3 regions of the Variovorax endophyticus genome follow, and region 2 is predicted to be linked to each of the others. Evidence: predicted binding sites of a transcription regulator. Region 2 holds the regulator's gene; each other region holds the start of a gene.

What was found. Region 2 encodes HrcA, which represses chaperone genes, less so after heat shock. Its sites were predicted from a motif close to TTAGCACTCNNNNNNNNNGAGTGCTAA; they were not measured.
Region 1: a site for HrcA is predicted at 1,116-1,142, ahead of KV106_RS09605 (co-chaperone GroES). Genes of this name have one in related genera too.
Region 3: a site for HrcA is predicted at 1,295-1,321, ahead of rpoH (RNA polymerase sigma factor RpoH). Genes of this name have one in related genera too.

Annotation. Positions count from the first base shown of each region.
Region 1 is NZ_JAHUTH010000006.1:51,774-54,033, forward strand. Features, by position in the region: gene groL (chaperonin GroEL) at 1-706, opposite strand, end outside; gene KV106_RS09605 (co-chaperone GroES) at 738-1,028, opposite strand; gene KV106_RS09610 (ArsR/SmtB family transcription factor) at 1,234-1,560, shown strand; gene KV106_RS09615 (arsenic transporter) at 1,578-2,260, shown strand, end outside.
Region 2 is NZ_JAHUTH010000045.1:41,185-43,444, reverse strand. Features, by position in the region: gene KV106_RS37170 (NAD kinase) at 1-660, opposite strand, end outside; gene hrcA (heat-inducible transcriptional repressor HrcA) at 691-1,698, shown strand; tRNA gene KV106_RS37160 (tRNA-Ile) at 1,738-1,814, shown strand; tRNA gene KV106_RS37155 (tRNA-Arg) at 1,885-1,961, shown strand; gene greB (transcription elongation factor GreB) at 2,070-2,260, shown strand, end outside.
Region 3 is NZ_JAHUTH010000022.1:120,191-122,450, reverse strand. Features, by position in the region: gene KV106_RS26265 (response regulator transcription factor) at 1-531, opposite strand, end outside; gene KV106_RS26260 (Mpo1 family 2-hydroxy fatty acid dioxygenase) at 708-1,178, shown strand; gene rpoH (RNA polymerase sigma factor RpoH) at 1,350-2,260, shown strand, end outside.

The sequences.
Region 1 (2,260 bases), on a different contig from region 2:
TGGGGAGCAGGTCACGGATGTTGCTGATCTTCTTGTCGAACAGCAGCACGAAGGGGTTGTCGAGCAGCGCCGATTGCTTCTCGGGGTTGTTGATGAAGTAGGGCGACAGGTAGCCGCGGTCGAATTGCATGCCTTCGACGACGTCCAGTTCGCTGTCCAGCGACTTGCCGTCTTCGACGGTGATCACGCCTTCCTTGCCGACCTTGTCCATCGCGTCGGCGATGAGCTTGCCGATGGTTTCGTCGCTGTTGGCCGAGATCGAGCCGACTTGAGCGATTTCCTTCGACGTGGTGGTGGGCTTCGAAGCCTTCTTCAGCTCTTCGACCAGGGCCGTCACGGCCTTGTCGATGCCGCGCTTCAGGTCCATCGGGTTGATGCCGGCGGCCACGTACTTGAAGCCTTCGCGCACGATGGCTTGTGCCAGCACGGTCGCGGTGGTGGTGCCGTCACCGGCGTTGTCCGAAGTCTTGGAAGCCACTTCCTTCACGAGCTGGGCGCCCATGTTCTGCAGCTTGTCCTTGAGTTCGATTTCCTTGGCGACCGACACACCGTCCTTGGTCACGGTGGGGGCGCCGAACGAGCGCTCGAGCACCACGTTGCGGCCCTTGGGGCCCAGGGTGACCTTGACCGCGTTGGCCAGGATGTTCACACCCTCGACCATGCGTGCGCGGGCTTCACCGCCGAAGACTACGTCTTTTGCTGCCATGTTCTATTACTCCGAATGGGGATCTGTTGAATTACTTCTCGACGACCGCGAACAGGTCGTCTTCCTTCATGACCAGCAGTTCGTCGCCGCCGACCTTGACGGTCTGGCCGCTGTACTTGCCGAACAGGACGCGGTCGCCGACCTTGACGGTCAGTGCGGCCAGTTCGCCCTTGTCGTTGCGCTTGCCCGGGCCCACGGCCAGGACTTCACCCTGATCGGGCTTTTCGGCGGCGGCGTCGGGAATGACGATGCCCGAGGCAGTCTTGGTTTCGCTGTCAACACGCTTGACGATCACGCGATCGGCCAAAGGACGAAGTTTCATTGCATCTCCTGGATAAGAAACTGGGTGGTGGTTTTTTGGGCGCCCATCCCGCAGGACCGGTTGCCCGTCGACTGGAGGCGAGGCTTGTTAGCACTCAACCACAGCGAGTGCTAATCATAAGGGCAATCGCCGGGGTTTCAAGCGCCGGAGCGGGCCGAGCCGGAAGTCGGTTGCCACGATTCAATATTTCAACGATGATTGAAATATGGAAGAAGAAGTCGTCATCCGTTCCCTCATGGCACTCGCCCAGAGCGTGCGCTTGCGCGTGTTTCGCGCCCTGGTCGTGGCCGGCCCGCAGGGCATGACGCCTGGCGCGCTGACCGAAACGCTGGGCGTTCCGGCCACGGGCCTGTCGTTCCATCTCAAGGAGCTGGGCCGCGCGGGCCTGGTGTCGCAGGAGCGGCAGGGGCGTCACCTGATCTACCGCGCCTCGTTCGACCGGATGAACGGGCTGCTGGCCTATCTGAGCGAGAACTGCTGCCAGGGGCAGCCCTGCGAGGTCGATGCGCAAGGCGCGTCCTGCGACTGCTGACGGTCGGCGCCATCCTCATGCTCACCGCCGTTCTCATCTTTCTCGCGACCCTGGTGCTCGTCATCTGGCAGCCGCGCGGCCTCGGCATCGGATGGAGCGCCGCGCTGGGCGCGCTGGTGGCCCTGGCCCTCGGCGTGGTGCATCCGCCCGACGTCGTGCGGGTCTGGCAGATCGTCTGGAATGCCACCGGGACCTTCATCGCCGTGATCGTCATCAGCCTGCTGCTCGACGAGGCCGGCTTCTTCGAATGGGCCGCGCTGCACGTCGCGCGCTGGGGCGGCGGCAGCGGCGGCCGGCTGTTCGCCTTCATCGTGCTGCTGGGCGCGGCCGTCTCGGCGCTGTTCGCCAACGACGGCGCCGCGCTGATCCTCACGCCGATCGTGATGGCCATGCTGGTGGCGCTGGGCTTCACGCCGGCCACCACCCTGGCTTTCGTGATGGCGGCGGGCTTCATCGCCGACACCGCGAGCCTGCCGCTGATCGTGTCGAATCTCGTCAACATCGTCTCGGCCGACTTCTTCGGGATCGGTTTCAGCGCCTATGCGGCGGTGATGGTGCCGGTCAACCTCGTTGCGGTGGTCGCCAGCCTGCTGGCCTTGCTGCTCTACTTTCGTCGCGACATCCCCGCGCGCTACGACGCCAGCCGCCTCAAGCGCCCGGCCGATGCCATTCGCGACCCGGCCACCTTCCGCGCGGGCTG
Region 2 (2,260 bases):
CACCAGCACCCAGCCCGGCACCGCCGGATGCAGCAGCGGCCCGCCGGCCGACAGCGCATAGGCCGTCGAGCCCGTGGGCGACGCGATGATCAGGCCGTCGGCGCGCTGGTTGGCCACGAAATGCTTGCCCACCGACACCCGCAGCTCGACCATGCCCGAGGTCGCGCCGCGGTTGACCACCACGTCGTTCATCGCGAGCGCGTCGAACACCACGGCGCCGTCGCGCATCACCTGCGCGTGCATCAGGCTGCGGTGGTCTTCCTCGTATTCGCCGGCCAGCATCGGGATCAGCGTGGCCTGGTAGTTGTCGAGCGGGATGTCGGTGATGAAGCCGAGCCGGCCCCGGTTGATGCCGATCAGCGGGATGCCGAAAGCCGCGAGCTGCCGGCCGATGCCGAGCATGGTGCCGTCGCCGCCGACCACCAGGCCGAGGTCGCACTGCTGGCCGATCTGCTCGACCGTGAGGGCTTCGTAGCGGTCGCCGGTGGGCAGCGCCTGGGCCGGTTCGTCGTCGCCGCGCGGTTGCTCGACGTAGACCTTGCAGCCTTGAGATTCGAGGAAGCTCGCGATGCCTTCCATCACGCTGTCGCGCTCGCCGCACCGGGCACCGGAAGCCTGGTATTTGCCGATCAGCGCGACGTGACGAAAGGGGGAAGTCATGGCTACAAATTACAACACTAAAATCTTGCAATGCTGGACGACCGCGCCAAGTTGCTGCTCAAGACGCTCGTCGAGCGCTACATCGCCGACGGCCAGCCGGTCGGCTCGCGAACGCTCTCGCGTTCCTCGGGCCTGGACCTCTCGCCCGCGACCATCCGCAACGTGATGTCGGACCTCGAGGCGCTCGGGCTGATCGCCAGTCCGCACACCTCGGCCGGCCGCGTGCCCACGGCGCGCGGCTACCGGCTTTTTGTCGACACCATGCTCACCGCGCAGCGCGAGCACCTGGCCGCGCCGAGCCTCGCGCCCGACCAGCCGCAGCGCGTGATCGCCAATGCGGCGCACCTGCTGTCGAACCTCTCGCAGTTCGTCGGCGTGGTGATGGCGCCACGGCGTTCGTCGGTGTTCAAGCAGATCGAGTTCCTGCGCCTGTCGGACCGCCGGCTGCTGGTGATCATCGTCTCGCCCGAGGGCGACGTGCAGAACCGCGTGATCTTTCCCGAGGCCGATTACTCGCAGTCGCAGCTGGTCGAGGCCGCGAACTACATCAACGCCCACTACGCGGGCCTGACGATCGAGCAGGTGCGCGACCGGCTGCAGTCCGAGGTCGACACGCTGCGCGGCGAGATCGCGGCGCTGATGCAGGCGGCCGTGAAGGTCAGCTCGGACGTGCTGAGCGAATCGCAGGAAGACGACGTCGTGATCTCGGGCGAGCGCAACCTGCTCGCGGTCAGCGATTTCTCGAGCGACATGGGGCAGCTGCGGCGCGCCTTCGAGCTCTTCGAGCAGAAGGCGCAGCTGATGCGGCTGCTCGACGTGTCGAGCAAGGCCGAGGGCGTGCGCATCTTCATCGGCGGCGAGAGCCAGGTGGTGCCGGTCGAGGAGCTGTCCATCGTCAGCGCCAACTACGAGGTCGACGGCCAGGTCGTGGGCACGCTGGGTGTGATCGGCCCGACGCGCATGCCCTACGAGCGCATGATCCAGATCGTCGACATCACCTCGAGGCTGGTCAGCAACGCGCTGAGCCACCGCAAGTAGCGGGGCGCCTTTTCGGCGCGAATAGAATCGGGTCCACGTGGGCCGTTAGCTCAGTTGGTTAGAGCAGCGGACTCATAATCCGTTGGTCGCTGGTTCAAGCCCAGCACGGCCTACCACCCGTATTTTTGAGATTTGTTTCGACGAATCGGAAAGGTCCCAAAAATACGTGCTATGATCGCAAGCTGTGCGGCTGTAGCTCAGTTGGATAGAGTACTTGGCTACGAACCAAGGGGTCGTGGGTTCAATTCCTGCCAGCCGCACCACTCTTCAAGGGTCAACTCGGAAACGAGTTGACCCTTTTCTTTTTGGTGCGGGGCTCGTCCGTGCACGGCGGACGCCACGCTTTTCTTTCGATCTCCGAAAGGCGTCGCTTGAACAAGGCATTCACCAAGGAAACGGATTCCGACGCGGACGACGATGGCGCCGACGGCGCCATGCCGCCGCTGCCCGCGGGCGGCAAGAACTACATCACGCCGGCGGGCTACGAGCGGCTGCGGACCGAGTTGCTGCACCTGATGGACGAGGAGCGGCCCAAGGTGGTCGAGGCCGTGCACTGGGCCGC
Region 3 (2,260 bases), on a different contig from region 2:
GAACTCGGCATAGCCCGTGAGCGCCTTCGGCACGGCCGGCGGCGGCGACTGGGCGGCATCGGGGTCGAGCAGGCCGCAGGCGCGGATGAAGCTCACCACTTCCTTCAGGTCGGCCGACTTGGGCAGGAAGGCGCTCGCGCCCAGCGCCAGCACGCCCTGCGCCAGGGTGCTGTTGCCGGTGCCCGAGAGCACCACGATGCGGGCCTCGGGATAGCGCAGGCGGAACTCGGCCAGGCCGCTCAGGCCATGGGTGTCGGGCAGCGCGAGGTCGAGCAGCACCAGGCCGATGGCGTCCTGGTGCGCCTCGTAGAGCTTGAGCGCGTCGGCGACGTTGCCGGCCTCGTAGACCTCGATCGCGGCGCCCGAGGAGGTCGCCTGGGCCTGGACCAGCGCGCAGACGCCGAGTCGCAGCAGGTCGTGGTCGTCGACCACCAGGATCGCGGTACGGCCGCGCGGCGCGATGCCGGCCTGCGCCGCCGAGGACGGGGGAGTGGAGGAGGAAGAGGGATCGAGCGGAGCCACGCGCCGCATCTTAGCGATGCCCCCAGGGGGCGACAGTGCCGGAAGTCATGCTGGTCCCAGCGGCGGCCGCTCGATGTAATGCTATTGTTTGTATAGCACTTGCCAGCGAGGCCGGCGCGGGGCACCATCGGCGGATTCCATCGTGGGCCGCGACGAACGGCCCGCACGAGCCACGGAGACACGCCATGCCGCACACCGCCACCGCCCACGCGCCCGAGGCCGCCAGCGACCGCAAGGTCGATCGCCTGCTCGCCCACTACGAACAGAGCCACCGGCACCCGACCAACGAACTGATCCACTTCGTGGCGATCCCCGCGATCATGGTCAGCCTGGTCGGGCTGATCTTCGCGATCCATCCCTGGGCTGCCTATGCCTTCCTGCTGGCCAGCCTCGTCTACTACCTGACGCTGCGCTCGCCGGTCTTCCTGCTCGCGATGGGCCTCCAGACTGCCATCCTGCTGGCGCTGGTCCATGCCATGGGCAGCCTTGTGTTGCCGATTTCCGCCGCCATCTTCGTGGTGGCGTGGATCTTCCAGTTCATCGGCCACAAGATCGAGGGACGGAAACCTTCGTTCTTCGAAGACATCCAATACCTCTGGGTCGGGCCGCTGTTCGTGGTGTCCAAGCTGCTGCTGAAGCTGGGCATCCGCTGGTAAGTACCCGCTTACGGGACTTTGCCGGCCGCAAGTCGGACAAGACCGCGGTCCTTCGGGGCAGCCGGCCGACAGTCCCTGCCTATCGGCCCGATAGAGACTTTAGGGGAACCCTTGCCTTAGCACTCCCTCTAACCGAGTGCTAATATGGCCAATACGAAGGAGTTTCCCCTGATGACATCCCTGTCTGGAGCCTCTGCCAACCAGCTCGCCGTCGCCAACCCCTGGTCGATGGTGCCCCCGCTGGGTAACCTGGATGCTTATATTTCGGCCGCCAACCGACTGCCGCTGCTCACCCTCGAGGAAGAGCAGGGCTTCGCCCGCCGTTTGCGCGACCACAACGACCTCGAAGCGGCCGGTGCGCTGATCCTCTCGCACCTGCGCCTCGTGGTGTCCATCTCCCGCCAGTACCTGGGCTACGGGCTGCCGCACGGCGACCTGATCCAGGAGGGCAACGTCGGCCTGATGAAGGCCGTGAAGCGTTTCGACCCCGACCAGGGCGTGCGGCTGGTGAGCTACGCCATGCACTGGATCAAGGCCGAGATCCACGAGTACATCCTGAAGAACTGGCGCATGGTCAAGGTCGCGACGACCAAGGCCCAGCGCAAGCTGTTCTTCAACCTGCGCTCGATGAAGCAGGGCTTCAAGGCCGACTCGGCCGCGGCCGACACCGGCACGCACCGCGAAACGCTGAGCGCCGACGAGGTGACGCAGATGGCCGCGCGCCTGAACGTGAAGCCCGAGGAAGTGCTCGAGATGGAAACCCGGCTCTCGGGCGGCGATGTGCTGCTCGACCCGAGCCCGAACGACGACGGCGAGGAAGCCTTCGGCCCGATCGCCTACCTGGCCGACGCGACGCAGGAACCGACCGCGCTGCTCGAATCGCAGCAGCGCGACCGCCTGTCGAGCGACGGCATCGCGACCGCGCTCGAGGCCCTCGACGCACGCAGCCGCCGCATCGTGGAAGAGCGCTGGCTCAAGGTCAACGACGACGGCTCGGGCGGCATGACGCTGCACGACCTGGCCGCGGTCTATGGCGTGAGCGCCGAGCGCATTCGCCAGATCGAAGTGGCCGCGATGAAGAA